DNA from 2 places in the Kitasatospora sp. NPDC090308 genome. Region 1 is predicted to be linked to the other one. Evidence: predicted binding sites of a transcription regulator. Region 1 holds the regulator's gene; the other holds the start of a gene.

Evidence for each region. The regulator HspR, encoded in region 1, represses chaperone genes until heat shock. The targets are predictions, from matches to a motif close to TTGAGNNNNNNNNNCTCAA.
Region 2: the regulator HspR is predicted to act here: its motif matches at 6,582-6,600, upstream of lon (endopeptidase La).

The regions. Positions count from the first base shown of each region.
Region 1 covers NZ_JBIVXY010000006.1:194,744-204,049, reverse strand. Annotated here, with positions in the region: gene ACIQVD_RS16865 (LuxR C-terminal-related transcriptional regulator) at 1-828, shown strand, start outside; gene ACIQVD_RS16860 (hypothetical protein) at 883-1,491, opposite strand; gene ACIQVD_RS16855 (hypothetical protein) at 1,897-2,052, shown strand; gene ACIQVD_RS16850 (hypothetical protein) at 2,079-3,080, opposite strand; gene ACIQVD_RS16845 (heat shock protein transcriptional repressor HspR) at 3,288-3,812, opposite strand; gene dnaJ (molecular chaperone DnaJ) at 3,820-4,968, opposite strand; gene grpE (nucleotide exchange factor GrpE) at 5,107-5,697, opposite strand; gene dnaK (molecular chaperone DnaK) at 5,694-7,541, opposite strand; gene ACIQVD_RS16825 ((Fe-S)-binding protein) at 7,847-9,306, shown strand, end outside.
Region 2 covers NZ_JBIVXY010000002.1:628,607-637,912, reverse strand. Annotated here, with positions in the region: gene ACIQVD_RS06840 (hypothetical protein) at 1-33, shown strand, start outside; gene ACIQVD_RS06835 (MDR family MFS transporter) at 215-1,795, opposite strand; gene ACIQVD_RS06830 (MarR family winged helix-turn-helix transcriptional regulator) at 1,904-2,368, opposite strand; gene ACIQVD_RS06825 (DUF3533 domain-containing protein) at 2,487-3,530, shown strand; gene ACIQVD_RS06820 (GtrA family protein) at 3,549-4,079, opposite strand; gene lon (endopeptidase La) at 4,166-6,559, opposite strand; gene ACIQVD_RS06810 (rhomboid-like protein) at 6,730-7,452, opposite strand; gene ACIQVD_RS06805 (response regulator transcription factor) at 7,770-8,504, shown strand; gene ACIQVD_RS06800 (sensor histidine kinase) at 8,583-9,306, shown strand, end outside.

The sequences.
Region 1 (9,306 bases):
CTGCTGGTGCACGACGCCGCCGCGCAGGTGCTGACGGCGGCCGACCCGCGGGCGGTCGGCGACCGGATCAGCGCCCGACTGCGCGCCGAGGGCACCCGGATGCTGCTGCGCGCGGAGGAGCTGCCCGCGCTGCTGGAGGACCTCACCCACGCCTACGACGCGACCCCGCGCCGGGCCGACCGCTCCAGCGTGGTGCAGCACGTCGAGCGGACCGAGCAGATCCGGCAGCGCGTCCGACGGCTGGCGGACGGGGCGCGCGAGGAGGAGCTGGCCCTGCACCCCGGCGGGGCCGGGTCGACCCCCCTGCTGGACCGGTCGCCGGAGCGCACCCGCCGCTTCCTGGAGCGCGGGGCGGCCGTCCGCACCGTCCACGAGCCGGCCGCGCTGCTGGACGGGCCGACGGTGCGCTGGGCGGAGAGGGTGACCGGCTGGGGCGGCCGGTTCCGCACCTTGAGCGAACCGTTCAGCAGGCTGCTGGTCTTCGACCGCCGGATCGCCGTCGTCCCGGCGTCGGTCGACGACTCCAGTGCCGCCTTCATCGAGGACCCGGCGGTGGTCGCGTTCCTGGTCGCCGCCTTCGAGCGGGACTGGGAGCGGGCCGAGCGGGTCCAGTGGCGCTCCGCCGAGCACGGGGGCGCGGACGAGAGCGCGGTGCCGGTCCACGAGCAGGTGGGCCGGCTGCTCGCCCAGGGCCTGACCCAGAAGGCCGTCGCCTCCCGGCTGGGCCTCGGCGAGCGGACCGTCGCCGCGCACATCTCCCGGCTGCGCGAACTCCACGGCGCGGAGACCCTCTTCCAGCTGGGCTGGCGGATGCGGGGAGCCGGGTGACCGGGGGAGCGGACGGGCGGGCGGGCGGGCCGGTGGCGCGGGGCGGACGGGCCGTCAGCCGGTGGCGATCTCCGGGGACCAGAAGCCGTACGGGCCGGCGTGCTCGCGGCGCGGCCGCGGGAACTGGTCGCCGGGCGCGGTCCAGAAGCCGCCGCGCAGCGACAGCGCCATCCCGGCCCAGTCCAGCGCGGTCTCCACGGTGTGGTGCAGCGCCTCCTGCGACCAGGTGTCGTCGAAGACCAGCGGCAGCACCGGCGAGACCTGCTCGATGGTGGCGATCAGCGGGTTGTGCGTGATCGCCTCGTCCACCAGCAGCACGATCGGCTTGCGCAGCGCCGACGCCCACCCGAGCTCCAGGCTCACCCCGGCCGACAGCGGGGCGCCCACGTACGCAAAGACCAGGTCCGCGCTCTGCATCGCCCGGAAGTCCGACGGCACCCGCTGCTCCGGCGCCCGTCCGGCCACCGTCCACGCGTCGCTGTGGTGCGCGCTGTACACCGCGGCCCCGCTGTCCAGCAGCGTGCTGCGCAGCGTGGTCAGCCTGGTCCGGCTGGCCAGCGTCACCACACTGTCCGCCGGGCCGGTCAGCCGCATCAGCGGCGCGGCCAGGAACACGCGTGCGCGGCGCCCCTCGGCGCGGTGTTGCAGGTGGTGCTCACTCATGTCGACTCCGGGTGTGGTGATTCGGCCGTCGGGTCCGATGCCCCCTGTCCGTCGGAACGGCGGTTGAGGACCCGGAGATTGCCGCACTCCGGGTTCGGCGGCCGGTGCGGTGGACGCGCTGGATTGTGCTACTGCGGTTACGACTAGCTGATCGTCCATCGCCGGGTGTCAACGAGTCCACTGGCGCACGGTGGCATCTGGCTGCCTGGCGGATAGATGACACCTCGGGCCGCGGCCCCCGTTCGTGCGCGCCGACATGCACATTTCAGCGACCGATCCCCGGCATGTTGAGGGGGGTGGGGTGACGTGAGGGCGGTTGATGGGGAATCATATGTCGGAAATTGGTGCGGCCATCGTTCGAGCGGGCGATGCTCGCGATGGATTTGTCCCGAAAGGAGTGATGTTGTGCTGAAGGTCCGTCGTATCCTGATCGCGGCTGTTCTGCTGGGCATCACTGTGTTTCTCGGAGCCGGCCCGGCGAGCGCGGACTCCTACTGGAGCGCCTCCGAGACCACTGTGGTGCAGAAGGCCCTCGTGGCGGACATGGACAGCCACTGGTAGGCCCCGGCGTCGAGGGGCCGCCGAGCTCAGCCCGTCGGCCCCTCGGCCTGTGCGATCTTCCACCCGAGCTGGAAGAGCGTCTCCACCCCGTACTCCTCGCGCATTTCGGCGATGTGGCGGGCGAGGGTGCGCTCGCTGAGGCCGATGCGCCGGGCGATCGTGCGGTGCGCGATGCCCTCCAGCATCATGCGGACGATTTGCTTGCGCATGCTGGACACCACCTGCGGCGGTATTTCGTGGCCGCCGGTGAAGGGGATGGCCCGCTCCCACTGACTGTGGAAGACGCCCACGATGTAGTCGATGACGGCGTCGTCCCGGACGAAGGCCGCGCGGTCCCGGTTCTGCTCGTCGCCGACGGTTATCACGGCGACCTTCCGGTCGATCACGATCAGCTTGGCGAAGGCCTCGTCCAGTGTTCTCACCTGGCAACCTTCTTGGGTCACCGCCTGGACGTAGCTGATCGTCGGGTTCGAATAGCGGGCGCTCGGCTGGTAGATGGTCCTGATCGTCCCGCCGCGTTCCACGAATTCCATATCGCGGGCGATCGCTATCTTCAGGGCGTCCTCGCCGCGGCCGCCGCCGGGTTGTGCCGTGAGCATTTCATTCGACGCGCTGGCCATGATCGCCGCCAGGTTTTCGTTGATGTTCCCCCGGCCCTGGACGTATTCGATGGCGCCGCCGGATTCGGGGTGCGCGATGTAGGCCAGGTACTCCTGGTGGAGTTCCTGCAGGGCCTGGGTGGTCGCCATCGAGCGGTGCAGGATTCTGGTGGCTTCCAGCTGGAAGCCCAGTGACAATGCCTCGGCCAGCTGCTGGGGGTCCTTCACCGCGTACGTCCCGGCCGGGCCCACCTCGGGCTGCAGGAGTCCGACGTCCAGCAGTTCGTGCAGCGCGGGGTCGTCCCGGTCGGCGGGGAGGGCGTGGCGCCCGGTCAGCTTCCCGCCGCTCTGCACGGCCCGGGTGTAGAGGGCCCGGGCCTCGGGGGAAAGGCCAGGGGCTGCGGCGGGGTTCCTCCGCTCAGTGCTCATGTCCATGACTCCTTGCCTGAGCTGGGGCCTTTGGTGGATCCGGCGCGTGCCCTCCGGCCCGCATCATAGAGCGAAGGTCTCCCGATCCCCCTCGGATTACCGGACTGCGGACAGGCGGGCGGCGCTCCGGAAAAGAACTCTGACAGGACGCGGAAGCCGCCGGCACCCCCCGAACGGGAGGGGTGTCGGCGGCTCGGTGCCGGACGCTCAGCGCTTGGGCCGCCAGACCACCAGCGCGCTGGACTGCTGGACCTGCTGGTAGGGGACCAGGTCGCGCCGGTAGGAGGCGTGCACGGCGGCCTCGCGCTGCTGGAGGGTGGCGGCGGCGCCCTCCAGGGCGTCGACCAGTTCGGTGACGCGGGACTGCAGGGCGGCGACCTGGTTCTCCAGCTCGATGATCCGCTTGATCCCGGCCAGGTTGATGCCCTCGTCCTGGGAGAGCCGCTGGACCTCGCGCAGCTGCTGGATGTCCCGGGCGGAGTAGCGGCGGCCGCGGCCGGCGGTGCGGTCGGGGCTGACCAGGCCGAGGCGGTCGTACTGGCGGAGGGTCTGCGGGTGCAGCCCGGAGAGTTCGGCGGCGACCGAGATGACGTAGACCGGGGTGTCCTCGGTGAGCACGTACGGCGGGGCGGCGGCGCGGGGGCGACCGCCGCCGGGCAGGCCCTCGCCCAGGCCGGGGCCGGGGCCGATCCGGCCGGTGCCGTCGCGGCTGCTGTCGGGATGGGGACTCATCGGGGTCTCACGCTCCCTCCGCCGCCTTGAACAGGGCGGCTCGCGGGTCGTCCGAGGCGGTGGCCTCGCGGTACTGCTCCAGTGCGGTCAGCGCGTCTCCGTCGACGTGCTTGGGCACCGAGACCTCCACGGTGACCAGCAGGTCGCCGCGGGTGCCGTCCTTGCGGGTGGCGCCCTTGCCCCGGGCCCGCATGGTCAGGCCGTTGGCGCTGCCGGGCGGCAGCTTGAGCTTCACGGCCGGACCGTTCAGGGTCGGCACCTCGATGGTGCCGCCCAGCGCGGCTTCGGGGAAGCTCACCGGCACGGTCACCGTGAGGTTGTCGCCCTTGCGCCCGAACACCGGGTGCGGGTCGACGTGCACCGTGACGTACAGGTCTCCGGGCTGGCCGCCGCGCTCGCCCTGGGCGCCCTTGCCCTTGAGCCGGATCCGCTGGCCGTCCTGCACCCCGGCCGGGATGCGCACCTGCATGGTCCGGGCCGAGGAGGCCCGGCCGCTGCCGTGGCAGACGGTGCACGGGTCGTCGACGATCATGCCGCGGCCCTTGCAGTCCCGGCAGGGCTCGGAGAGCGCGAAGGCGCCCTGGCCCCGGCTGACGGTGCCCGCGCCGACGCAGGTCGGGCAGACCCGCGGGGTGGTGCCGGCCTTGGCGCCCGTCCCGGCGCAGGCGCGGCAGGCGGCCTGGGAGGTCATCCGCAGCGGCACCGTCGCGCCGTCCACGGCCTCCTCGAAGTTCAGCGTGACCTCGGTCTCGACGTCGGCCCCGCGGCGCGGCTGGGCGGTCTGCCGACCGCCGCGGTTGAACAGGCCGCCGAACACGTCGCCGATCCCGCCGCCGCCCGAGCCGCTCCCGCCGTTGAAGAGGTCGCCGAAGTCGAAGCCCCCGGCCGCGCCCGCCCCGCCGGGCCGGAAGCCGCCGCCCGCGAACAGCGAGCGGGCCTCGTCGTACTCCTTGCGGCGCTTCTCGTCGGAGAGCACGTCGTACGCCTCGGAGATGTCCTTGAAGCGCTCCTCGGCCTTGGCGTCGCCCTTGTTCGCGTCCGGGTGGAACTCGCGGGCCAGCTTGCGGTACGTCTTCTTGATCTCTGCGGCGGTGGCGTCCTTGGGCACGCCGAGGACCTTGTAGTAGTCCTTCTCCACGTAGTCCTTAGCGCTCATGGCCTTTGACCGCCACCTCCCGGAATCCCGAAGTTCTGTTGCCTGCCGGCACCGCGCGGTGCGGTGCCGTGATACGGCGCTGCGGAGCCGGCCGTCGTACTGGACGACGTACGACTCCGCAGCGCACGGGGACTCTACTCAGCTGTCGGACGGGCCGTCAGCCTGGTCGCCGTCCGGCTCGCCGGTGGTCTGGGTGCCCGGCTGGGGCTCCGCGACCGCGACCATCGCCGGGCGGATGATCCGCTCGCCGATCCGGTACCCGGGCTGGAGGATCTGCACGCAGGTGTCCTCCGTCACGTCCGACGAGTAACTGTGCATCAGCGCCTCGTGGATGGTCGGGTCGAAGGGCTCGCCCTCCTTGCCGAACTGCTGCAGCCCGAGCTTGGCGACGACCGTCTCCAGCGACTCGGCGACCGACTTGAAGCCGCCCGTCACCTCGCCGTGCTCGCGGGCCCGGCCGATGTCGTCCAGCACCGGGATCAGCGACTCCAGGATGCTGGAGACCGCGATCTCCCGGACGGTGGCCCGGTCGCGCTCGACCCGCTTGCGGTAGTTCTGGTACTCGGCCTGGAGCCGCTGCAGGTCGGCGGTGCGCTCGCCGGCCTCGCGCTTGGCGGCGGCCAGTTCGTCGGCACCCGCACCCGCGACGGCCTCCTCGGCTGCCTTGAGCACGGCCTCCTCGGCGGCGGAGTCGTCGCCGGGCTGCTCGCCCTGCGGCTTCTCCGTCATGCCGCACCGCCCTTGGGCTTCTCGTCGTCGACGATCTCGGCGTCGACCACGTCGTCCTCCTTCGGGCCCGCCTCGCCGGCCCCGGCCGCGCCGGCCGCCGCGCCCGCGCCGTCGGCCTGCGCGTACAGCGCCGCGCCGAGCTTCTGGGCGGTGGTGGAGACCTTCTCGGTGGCGGTGCGGATGGCCGCGACGTCCTCGCCCTTGAGGGTCTCCTTGAGCTCGCCGATGGCGGTCTCGACCTCGGTCTTGACGTCCGCCGGGAGCTTGTCCGCGTTGTCCGCGATGAACTTCTCGGTCGAGTAGACGAGCTGCTCGCCCTGGTTGCGGGTCTCGACGGCCTCGCGGCGCTTGGTGTCCTCCTCCGCGTAGCGCTCGGCCTCCTCGCGCATGCGGTTGACCTCGTCCTTCGGCAGCGAGGAGCCGCCGGTGACGGTCATCTTCTGCTCCTTGCCGGTGCCGAGGTCCTTCGCGGCCACGTGCATGATGCCGTTGGCGTCGATGTCGAAGGTGACCTCGATCTGCGGCAGGCCGCGCGGGGCCGGCGGCAGGCCGGTCAGCTCGAACATGCCGAGCTTCTTGTTGTACGCCGCGATCTCGCGCTCGCCCTGGTAGACCTGGATCTGCACGGAGGGCTGGTTGTCCTCGGCGGTGGTGAAGATCTCGGAGCGCTTGGTCGGGATCGTGGTGTTGCGCTCGATCAGCTTGGTCATGATGCCGCCCTTGGTCTCGATGCCGAGGGACAGCGGGGTGACGTCGAGCAGCAGGACGTCCTTGACCTCGCCCTTGAGGACACCGGCCTGCAGGGAGGCGCCGATGGCGACGACCTCGTCCGGGTTGACGCCCTTGTTGGCGTCCTTGCCGCCGGTCAGCTCCTTGACGAGCTCGGCGACGGCCGGCATGCGGGTCGAGCCGCCGACCAGGACCACGTGGTCGATCTCGGACAGCTGGATGCCGGCGTCCTTGATCACGTTGTGGAACGGGACCTTGCAGCGGTCCAGCAGGTCCGAGGTGAGCTGCTGGAACTGCGAGCGGGTGAGCTTCTCGTCCAGGTGCAGCGGGCCCTCGGCGGAGGCCGTGATGTAGGGCAGATTGATCGAGGTCTCGGAGGACGAGGACAGCTCGATCTTGGCCTTCTCGGCGGCCTCGCGCAGGCGCTGGACGGCCATCTTGTCCTTGGACAGGTCGACGCCGTGGCCGGACTGGAAGACCTTCACCAGGTGGTCGACGACCCGCTGGTCCCAGTCGTCGCCGCCGAGGTGGTTGTCGCCGTTGGTGGCCTTGACCTCGACCACGCCGTCGCCGATCTCCAGCAGCGAGACGTCGAAGGTGCCGCCGCCGAGGTCGAAGACCAGGATGGTCTGGTCGTCCTTGTCCAGGCCGTAGGCCAGGGCGGCGGCGGTCGGCTCGTTGACGATGCGCAGGACGTTCAGGCCCGCGATCTCGCCGGCCTCCTTGGTGGCCTGGCGCTCGGAGTCGTTGAAGTAGGCCGGGACGGTGATGACGGCGTCGGTGACCGTCTCGCCCAGGTAGGCCTCGGCGTCCCGCTTGAGCTTCTGCAGGACGAAGGCGGAGATCTGCTGCGGCGTGAAGTCCTTGCCGTCGATGCCGATCTTCCAGTCGGTGCCCATGTGGCGCTTCACCGAGCGGATGGTGCGGTCGACGTTGGTGACCGCCTGCCGCTTGGCGACCTCGCCGACGAGCACCTCGCCGTTCTTGGCGAAGGCGACGACGGACGGCGTGGTCCGAGCGCCCTCGGCGTTGGTGATGACCGTGGGCTCACCGCCCTCAAGAACACTGACGACGGAGTTCGTCGTACCGAGGTCGATGCCGACCGCGCGTGCCATCGTGAATACCTCCGAGGAGAAGTTGAGCAGTACGGACTCAAGGATGCACGACCGATCGGACCGCGTCAACAGCTTTGAGTCCGTGTCGCTCAACTTTACTGAGCGCTTATGTCGCGAGGGGTCCGGCGGCTGCTCCGGGCGGGTGAGTCTGGGCTTAGTGACTGCCGCCATACCTTGAACATCTTCTGGCGGAGTGTTAACGCGCGGTAATGTCCGGCGCGTCGACCCTGCAAGTTACCGACCAGTACAATCTGCGGGGGACCCAAGGGAAGACTCGGACCAGAGCCGCTGGAGACGGAGAGCCGATGCAGCTAGCAGCGATCGTCATCTCGCTGGTCACATTCGTGATCGGCACCGCGCTCGCCGCCCGTGCGGCGCTGTACATCTACAAGGTGGTGCGCACCGGCTCCGCCGACGGCACCCGATTCGGGCAGCCCGCGCAGCGGGTCGCCACCGTGGCCAAGGAGTTCCTCGGCCACACCCGGATGAACCGCTGGGGCGTCGTCGGCGTCGCCCACTGGTTCGTCGCCGTCGGGTTCTTCTCGCTGGTGCTCACCCTGGTGAACGCCTTCGGGCAGCTCTTCGACGCCGAGTTCGTGCTCCCGGTCATCGGCCACTGGCTGCCGTGGAACATCTTCGTCGAGCTGATCGGCACCCTCACCACCCTGGGCATCCTCACCCTGATGGTGATCCGCCTGCTCAGCCTGCCCTCCCGGGCCGGCCGCAAGTCCCGGTTCGCCGGCTCGATCGCCTGGCAGGCGTTCTACGTCGAGTACACGATCCTCGGCATCGGCCTGTGCATCATGATGCTGCGCGGCCTGGAGGGCGCCCTGGAGGGCGTCGACTCCTACGACCCGGCCTACCTGGTCTCGTACCCGATCGCCGCCGCCTTCCACGGCACCGCGCACGGCACCCTGGTCAACCTGGTCTACCTGTTCGCGATGCTGAAGATCTGCATCTCCTTCGCCTGGGCGATCACCATCGGCGTCAACCCCTCGATGGGCGTCGCCTGGCACCGCTTCCTGGCCTTCTTCAACATCTACTTCAAGCGCGAGGACGACGGCGGCACCGCGCTCGGCGCGCTGCGCCCGATGACCAGCGGCGGCGCCCCGATCGACTTCGAGGACCCGGCCGACGACGCCGTGTTCGGCGTCTCCCAGGTCGAGCACTTCTCCTGGAAGGGCATCCTCGACTTCTCCACCTGCACCGAGTGCGGCCGCTGCCAGTCGCAGTGCCCGGCCTGGAACACCGGCAAGCCGCTCTCGCCCAAGCTGCTGATCATGAGCCTGCGCGAGCACGCCTTCGCCAAGGCCCCGTACCTGCTGGCCGGCGGCGGCAAGTCCATGGAGGGCGAGGAGCAGGCCACCGCCGAGCAGCTCGCCGGCGTCCCCGCCGCCGCGCTGGCCGAGGCCGAGCGCCCGCTGATCGGCACCGCTGAGGAGGGCGGCGTCATCGACCCGGACGTGCTGTGGTCCTGCACCACCTGCGGCGCCTGCGTCGAGCAGTGCCCGGTCGACATCGAGCACATCGACCACATCGTCGACATGCGCCGCTACCAGGTGATGATCGAGAGCAGCTTCCCGACCGAGGCCGGGACGATGCTCAAGAACCTGGAGAACAAGGGCAACCCGTGGGGCCTGGCCACCAAGGCCCGGCTGGACTGGGTCAAGGAGCTGAAGAAGGAGACCGGCATCGAGGTGCCGGTGATCGGCGAGGACATCGACCCCGCCGAGGTCGAGTACCTCTACTGGGTCGGCTGCGCCGG
Region 2 (9,306 bases), on a different contig from region 1:
CTGTACGGCATCTCGCTGATCGCCGCCAAGTAGCGCCGCACCCGCGCCCGTACACGCCGCACCCGGCCGTACGCACCGCACCGGCCGTACGCACCGCACCCGCCCGTGCGCACCGCACGGCGAAGGGCCCCCGCCGCACCGGCGGGGGCCCTTCTCGCATGTCGTCTCTCGGGTGTCGGCGGTCCGGCGGTCCGCCGGTCCGCCGGTCAGTCGGTCAGTCGGCGACCAGCTCCGCGGCCTTGGCCTCGGCGGGGGCGGCGGCCCGCTCCTCGTTGGAGGTGCGCAGCGGCACCTCGCGGATGAACAGCACCAGCAGGAAGCCGACCACCGCGAACGGCGCGGCGATCAGGAACACCGTGCCGACGCCGTGCCCGTACGCGTCGGTGATCAGCGGGACGATCTGCGCGGGCAGCTTCTTGAGGTCCGGGATGCCGTCGCCGCCCGCCCCGGCGGCCGGGATGCCGGCCTTGGCGAAGTTCTCCGCCGCGTAGCTGGCGACCTTGTTGCCGAGCAGCGCGCCGAGCGCGGAGACGCCCATCGCGCCGCCCATGGTGCGGAAGAAGGTGACCACCGAGCTGGCCGCGCCGAGCTCGTTGCGCGGCACCGTGTTCTGCACCGCGAGCACCAGGTTCTGGCTGGTCAGGCCGAGGCCGATGCCGGCCAGCAGCATGTAGAGGGCGAGCAGCGCGTACGAGGTGTCGGCCCGGGCGGTGCCCATCAGGCCGAGGCCGGTGGCGAGCAGCACGGTGCCGGCGACCAGGAAGCCCTTCCACTTGCCGTACTTGGTGATCAGCCGGCCGGCCACGGTGGAGGAGACCGCGAGGCCGAGGATCATCGGCAGGGTGAGCAGGCCGGCCTGGGTGGGCGACTTCTCCTTGGCGAGCTGGAAGTACTGGCCGAGGAAAGTGGTGGTGCCGTACATCCCGACGCCGACGAAGGCGCTGGCCAGCGCGGCGAGGGCGACGGTGCGGTGGCGGAACAGGTCGAGCGGGATCAGCGGCTCGGCGGCGCGCTTCTCGACCGCGACGAACAGGCCGGCCAGCGCCAGGCCGCCGAACACCATCACGAAGGTCTGCCAGGAGACCCAGTCGTAGTTCTTGCCGGCCAGCGAGATCCAGATCATCAGCAGGCTGACGGCGGCGGTGATCAGCGTCGCGCCCAGGTAGTCGATCTTCGGCTTGCGGGCCGGGGCCTCGGGAAGCTTGAGGGTGCGCTGCAGCACCAGGATGGCGACCAGGGCGAACGGGACGCCGACGTAGAAGCACCAGCGCCAGCCGAGCCAGGAGGTGTCCACGATGACGCCGCCGATCAGCGGGCCGCCGATGGTGGCGAGCGCGAAGACCGCGCCGAAGTAGCCGCTGTAGCGGCCGCGTTCGCGCGGCGGGACCATCGCGGCCAGGCAGATCTGGCCGAGCGCGATCACGCCGCCGGCGCCGATGCCCTGGAGCACCCGGCAGAAGATCAGCATGCCGATGCTCTGCGACAGGCCGGCCAGCGCCGAGGAGAACACGTAGATCACCATGGCGATCTGGACCAGCAGCTTCTTGCTGACCAGGTCGGAGAGCTTGCCCCAGAGCGGGGTGGCGGCGGTGATCGACAGCAGGGCGGCGGTGACCACCCAGGTGTACGCGGACTCGCCGCCGTGCAGGTCGGTGAGGATCCGCGGGAGCGCGTTGGAGACGACCGTGGAGGAGAGCACGGCCACGAACAGGCCGAGCAGCAGGCCCGAGAGGGCTTCGAGGACTTGGCGGTGGGACATCTGGACCTGCGGCGGTGCTTTGAGGGTCGTCGACATGCGGTTCCTTCGACTAAAAATTCGTTGCCTCAAGCAACTATACGCCGATAGTTGACTGAGGCAACTTTCTTCAAGCCCAAGTAAAGAAACCCTCCCGACCGGCCGCCCTCAGACCCCCTCGGTCAGCTCGTTGAACCGCTCCAGCAGCCGGGCGAACTGCTCCAGCTCGCCCAGCTCCCACCCGGACAGCGAGGCCCGGAACCGCGCCATCCGCACCTCCCGGGCCGCCGCGAACCGCCGCTCGCCCTCCTCGGTCAGCGAGACCAGCGAGGCCCGCCGGTCCAGCGGGTCGGTCTCCCGGCAGAGCAGGCCCAGCTCCTCGATCGCCCGGATCTGCCGGCTCACGGTGGCCTTGCCCACCCCGAAGTGCAGTCCGACGTCGGTCACCCGGGCCCGCCCGGACTCCCGGATGAACCCGAGCAGCACGTACGCCCCGGCCTCCAGCTCGGGGTGCACCAGGCGGGAGGTCTCCGCGGCCCGCGCCCGGCTGCGCCGGAACAGCGTCGCCACCTCGCGCTCGACCGCGAGGAACGCCAGTTCGGCGGGGTTCCGCCGGTCCAGGGGGTCACTCATGGCGCTCAGTATCGCGCAGCTCGCGCCTCCCCCGGCACGCAACTGTTTCATGATATGAAGTATCCGTTTTGACTTTTTTGCCGCATTCGAACCGCTATATAGAGGGAGACGCCCCGCCATGGCCCACACGGCAGAGCAGCGCAAGGGATTCCTCGGCGACCTCCGGGACGCGGTCACCCCCCGCGCGTTCTTCCTGGTGGTCGCCGTCCTGCTGCTCCAGCTCGGCTTCATCACCTCGTACGTGGGCGCGCTGCACCACCCGACGCCGCACGAGCTGTCCATCGCGGTGGTCGCCCCGCCCGAGGTCGCGCCCAAGCTGGTCGGCGCGCTGGAGTCCGTCCCGGACAGCGCGGTGCGCGCCTCCGCGCTGCCGGACGGCGACACCGCGCGGGAGCGGATCAAGGACCAGAAGGTCTACGCGGCCTGGGTGTTCGACCCGACCGGCACCGAGGACGCGCTGCTGGTCGCCGACGCCCGCGGCCCGGCCGCCGCCACCGCCGCGGAGGGCGTGGTCACCAAGCTGGCCGCCGCCCAGGGCCGGACCGTCGTGGTCGACGACACCATCCCGCTGGCCAAGGGCGACGCCGAGGGCCTGTCCGCCTTCTACCTGGTGGTCGGCTGGTGCGTGGGCGGCTACCTGGTCGCCTCGATCCTCGGGATCAGCGCCGGCTCCCGCCCGGCCAACACCGGTCGGGCGCTGCTGCGGCTGGGCACGCTGGCGCTGTACTCGGTCGCGGCGGGCCTCGGCGGCGCGCTGATCATCGGCCCGATCCTGCACGCGCTGCCCGGCTCGATCGCCGCGCTCACCGGGCTGGGCACCCTGGTGGTGTTCTCGGTCGGCGCCGTCACGATGGCCCTGGAGTGCCTGTTCGACGTGGTCGGCATCGGCCTGGCGGTGCTGCTCTTCGTGGTGCTGGGCAACCCCAGCGCGGGCGGCGTCTTCCCGCCGCCGCTGCTGCCCGCGTTCTGGCGGGCGATCGGCGAGTGGATCCCGAACGGGGCCGGCACCTCCGCGGCCCGCTCGATCGCCTACCTGGACTCCACCCACCTCACCGTGCCGTTCCTGGTGCTGGCGGCCTGGGCGGTGGGCGGCGTCGCGGTGACCTTCCTCGCGGTGGCCCGGCCGCCCCGGTTCGGCCGCCCCATCCCGGCCGAGGGGTGAGCCCGGCCGGGGCGGGGGTCAGACCCGCTCGGGCTCCCGCCCCGGCCGCCGCCGGTCCTCCGGCTCCCGTTCGGCCAGCTCGGTGAAGACGAAGCGGTTCATCGCCCAGAACCGGAACGCCATCGCCAGCAGGGTGCCGACGATCATCCCGCTGAAGAAGTCGGCGATCTCCTGCGCGAAGTGGCTCACGTCCGGCGTCCGGAGGTCGAACACGTACCGGGACGCCACCAGCGGGAGGTCGTTCACCCCCACCGCCAGCGCGCTCACCACGAAGAACCCGGCCGCCTCCCGCTTGCGCCCGACCGCGCGGAACGACCACTGCCGGTTCAGCACGTACGAGATCACCGTGGTGACCACGGTCGCGACGGTCAGCGCCAGCACCGGCTTGTTCTCCAGCACGGTGGTCTTCAGGCCGAAGTTGATCAGCATGGTGAGGAGGAAGCAGGTCCCTCCGACCACCAGGAACTTCACCAGCGTGCGGTGCTTGACCAGGAACGGCCGGTAGCGCTCCGGGACGGCGGCCAGCACGCGCTGCGTAGGGGACGGCATGCGGGCAGTCTCCCACCGGCGCCGCCCGGAGACCACCAGGGGCCCGCGGACGGGTCCGCGGGCCCCCGGTGGTGCCGGACGGGGCGTCAGGCCGCCGCCACCAGCACCTCGGCCGGCTCCAGGGCGAGCCGCAGCACCTCGCGGACGTCGGACACCGGGTGCACCGTCAGGCGCTCCAGCACCTCGGCGGGGACGTCGTCCAGGTCCGCCTCGTTGCGCTTCGGGATGATCACCGTGGTGATCCCGGAGCGGTCCGCGGCCAGCAGCTTCTGCTTGACGCCGCCGATCGGCAGCACCCGGCCGGTCAGCGACACCTCGCCGGTCATCGCCACGTCGGTGCGCACCTTGCGGCCGGACAGCAGCGAGGCCAGCGCCGTGGTCATGGTGATGCCCGCGCTCGGACCGTCCTTCGGCACCGCGCCGGCCGGCACGTGCAGGTGGATGCCCCGCTCGCGCAGCCCGGTCACCGGCAGCTCCAGCTCGGCGCCGCGCGAACGCAGGTAGGAGAGCGCGATGTGCGCGGACTCCTTCATCACGTCGCCCAGCTGGCCGGTCAGGGTCAGCCCGGTCGAGCCGGTCTCGGCGTCCGCCAGCGAGGCCTCGATGTAGAGGACGTCGCCGCCGGCCCCGGTGACCGCCAGCCCGGTGGCCACGCCCGGCACCGCCGTGCGGCGCTCGGCCGGCTCCTGGGCCGACTCCGGCACGTGGTGCGGCCGGCCCAGCAGGGCCCGCAGGTCGTCCGGGCCGACCGCGGCGGGCAGCTCGCGCTCGCCCAGCTCGACCTGGGCGGCGACCTTGCGCAGGATGCGCGCGATCGCCCGCTCCAGGTTCCGGACGCCCGCCTCCCGGGTGTACTCGGCGGCCAGCCTGCGCAGCGCCCGCTCGTCCACCGTCAGCTCGGCCTCGCCCAGGCCCGCCTTGGCCAGCTGGCGCGGCAGCAGGTGGTCGCGGGCGATGGCGACCTTCTCGTCCTCGGTGTAGCCGTCGAGGCGGACCAGGTCCATCCGGTCCAGCAGCGGCTCGGGGATGGCCTCCAGCACGTTCGCGGTGGCCAGGAACACCACGTCGGAGAGGTCGAGCTCGACCTCCAGGTAGTGGTCCCGGAAGGTGTGGTTCTGCGCCGGGTCCAGCACCTCCAGCAGGGCCGCCGCCGGGTCGCCCCGGTAGTCCGAGCCGACCTTGTCGATCTCGTCCAGCAGCACCACCGGGTTCATCGTCCCGGCCTCCTTGACCGCCCGGACGATCCGGCCCGGGATCGAGCCCACGTACGTCCGGCGGTGGCCGCGGATCTCCGCCTCGTCGCGCACGCCGCCGAGCGCGACCCGGACGAAGGACCGGCCCATCGCCTTCGCCACCGACTCGCCCAGCGAGGTCTTGCCCACGCCGGGCGGCCCGACCAGCGCCAGCACCGCACCTCCCCGGCGTCCGCCGATCTGCCCGAGGCCCTGGTCGGCCCGGCGCTTGCGGACGGCCAGGTACTCGACGATCCGGTCCTTCACGTCCGCCAGGCCGGTGTGGTCCGCGTCCAGCACGGCGCGGGCCCCGGCGATGTCGTACGCGTCCTCGGAGCGCTCGTTCCACGGCAGTTCGAGCACGGTGTCCAGCCAGGTGCGGATCCAGGAGCCCTCGGGCGACTGGTCGCTGGAGCGCTCCAGCTTGTCGACCTCCTTGAGCGCGGCCTCCCGGACCTTCCCGGGCAGCGCGGCGGCCTCGACCCGGGCCCGGTAGTCGTCCTCCTCGGAGTCCGTCCCGCCGTTCAGCTCGGCCAGCTCCTTGCGGACCGCCTCCAGCTGGCGCCGCAGCAGGAACTCCTTCTGCTGCTTGGCCACGCCCTCCTCGACGTCCTTGCGGATGGTGTCGTTGACCTCCTCCTCCGCGAGGTGCTCGCGCAGCAGGCCCAGCGCGTACTCCAGCCGGGCCGGGCGGTCCGCCTCCAGCAGCACCTTGAGCTTCTGCTCGGCGGTCGCGAACGGCGCGTAGCCGATGTGGTCGGCCAGCTCGCCGACGTCCTCGATCGCGGCCACCCGGTCGACGATCTGCCAGGCGCCGCGACGGCGCAGCCACTGCGTCGACAGCGCCTTGTACTCCTTGACCAGCTCGGCCGCCCGCCCCGCCACCGGCAGCCCCTGGTCCGACTCCTTGAACGGCGTGGTCTCCACCCAGAGCGCGGCCCCGGGCCCGGTCGTCCCGGCGCCGATCCGCACCCGGCGCACGGCCCGCACCAGCGCCGCCGGGTCGCCGTCCGCCAGCCGCCCGACCTGCTCGACCGTCGCCAGCGCGCCCACCGCCGCGTACGACCCGTCCAGCCGCGGCACCAGCAGCACCTGCGGCTTGCCCCCGCCGCTCCCGGCCCGCGCCGCCTCCACGGCGGCCCGCACCTCGGGATTCGAGAGCTCCAACGGAACCACCATGCCGGGAAGCACTACCTCGTCGTCGAGCGGCAGCACGGGCAGGGTGAGTGGAACGGACGTCGATGCCATGATCTCTCCCCAGTCAGTGAAGTTGAGCTGACCTGACTAAGGTTCGGTGCACCGCGATTGTTCCCCACCCGCTGTTCACCGTCAGTGAACGCAGCGCGAGAACCCCGCACCCCGGTCGGGGCACGGGGAACGGCGGGGGACGACGGGGGGACGGCGCGGGGGACGGGCGGTCAGCCCTCGACGGACGCGGTCTCCGGGCGGGACCGGACCTGCCAGGCCGGCGCCCGCCGCGCCCGCCGCGCCCGCCACGGCGGCCGGGGCCCGCGGCCGCGCAGCAGCGGCCAGAGCGAGACGCCCACCGCCAGGGCCGCCGGGTGGCCGACCGAGGTGACCAGGTCGGGGTCGGTCACCAGCTGGTGGCCGACCAGCGCGACGCCCGCGCCCAGCGCGGTCCGCCGCCCCACCGGGCCGAGCAGCCCGGCGAGCGCGCCCAGCGAGGCGAGGACGCCGTACGAGACGCCGATGTCCATCGCGTCGAGCAGCTCCTTCCCGGCCCGGCCGGTCGCCACCGCGGCGACCACGACGGCCTGCGAGAGCAGCGTCGCGGCGACGTGGCCGGCGCCGAAGACGCCGAGGGCACGAAGGCCGCCGACGCGTCGTTCCAGGGGTGCGACGGTGAGGGCGAAGGCCCAGAAGTACGGCATCCAGACCGGTCCGGCGACCCACAGGCCGCTGCCGACCAGGGAGAGGGCGGGGTGGACGAGCAGGTTGTGCGCGTCGGTGGAGGAGAGCGACTGGAGCCGGTGCACGGTCTCCGGATCGCCCAGGCGCCCGTACAGGGTGGTGCCGAGCAGCAGCGCGAGGTAACCGAGTGCGAACGGGTTGGCCCGCGGGGTGGGCACGGCCCGCAGCCCGGGGCGGATCAGTCGTCGACGCAGTTCCGCGCTGGTCATGGTGCCTCCAGAACGCCTTGTCCGGCCCACGATACGGGGGCCGGGTGAGAGCCGTCTGAGGAACTTCTGTGAAGACCTCCGCCCCGGCACCTGCCGCTCGCACACGTACCGTTACAGCTCGCAAGTGCTCCGGGTAAGGTATCGGCCCGTGCCCGTCCGAGCGGGGACCTGCCAAACCGGCCGCGACCGCGGACGGGGCGCTCCCGCGCGGAACGGCACGGCGGAAGCAAGACGACGACGGAACAAGACGACTACGAGCGGAGCCCGCCGTCCCCCCGGACGGCCGGCCCGCGAGCCCTGGGGGCGGTGGCGTGACCGTGACAGAGATCCAGCAAGAGACGATCAGCAGTGGGCCGGTGGGCACCCAGCGACGGGTGCTCGTCGTGGAGGACGAGCCCACCATCGCCGAATCGATCGCGGCCCGGCTGGGAGCAGAGGGCTTCAAGGTGGCGGTGGCCCACGACGGGCCGGGCGCGGTGGACGGGTTCCACACCTGGCAGCCGGACCTGGTGGTGCTCGACATCATGCTGCCGGGCTTCGACGGCCTGGAGGTGTGCCGCCGGATCCAGGCGCAGCGCCCGGTGCCGGTGCTGATGCTGACCGCGCGGGACGACGAGACGGACCTGCTGGTGGGTCTGGGCGTCGGCGCGGACGACTACATGACCAAGCCGTTCTCGATGCGCGAGCTGGCGGCCCGGGTGAACGTGCTGCTGCGCCGGGTGGAGCGCGCCCAGCAGGCGGCCCGCACCCCCGCGCTGGGGTCGCTGCGGTTCGGCGAGCTGGAGATCGACCACGTGCAGCGCCGGGTCCGGCTGGGCTCGGGCGACGTGCACCTGACGCCGACCGAGTTCGACCTGCTGGCCTGCCTGGCGGCGCAGCCGCGCGCGGTGCTGACCCGCGAGCAGCTGCTGGCCGAGGTGTGGGACTGGACCGACGCGTCCGGCACCCGCACGGTGGACAGCCACGTGAAGGCGCTGCGCCGGAAGATCGGCGCGAGCTGGATCCGCACGGTGCACGGCGTGGGGTACGCGCTGGAGGCCCCGCTGTCCTGACCGGGCCCCGCCGGTCCCGGGCCCGCGGGCCCGCGCGGCTGCCCCCGCCCCGCCCCGAGCACGAGTCGCAGGGACACCATGACCTTTCCGCAGCAACGCAACGGGGAAGCCGAACCGGCTTCCCCCCGGCCCCGGCCCTCGCTCGCGGCGCGCGCCGCGCACCGGGTGTGGGCCGACATCCGCCCGTTCGACCCGGTCCGGTCGATCAAGGGCAAGCTGGCCATGCTGGTGGTCGTCTCGGTGGTGCTGGCCACCGGGATGGTGGTGGTGGCGATCCGCTCGGAGACCCAGATCCGGCTGATCATGATCTTCTCGCTGATCGCCTCGCTGCTGTTCATGCAGTTCCTGGCGAACGGCCTGACGGCGCCGCTGCGCGACATGACGGCGGCGGCGCGGTCGATGGCGGAGGGCGACTACAGCGCCCGGGTCGAGGTGTCCTCGCGGGACGAGATCGGCGAACTGGCCGACACCTTCAACCGGATGGCGGGCGACCTGGAGGCCGCCGACCGGCACCGCCGCGAGCTGATCGCCAACGTCTCGCACGAGCTGCGCACGCCGATCGCGGCGCTGCGCGGCCTGCTGGAGAACGTGGTGGACGGCGTGGTGAAGCCGGACCCGAAGAACCTGGGCACCGCGCTGGAGCAGACCGAGCGGCTGGGCCGGCTGGTCACCCACCTGCTGGACCTGTCGAAGCTGGACGACGGCGTGGTCCCGCTGGACTCCCGCCCGTTCCGGGTCGGCCCGTTCCTGGACGGGGTGCTGCGCGGGGTGACGGTGGACGGCGCGACGGCGGGCGGCGCGT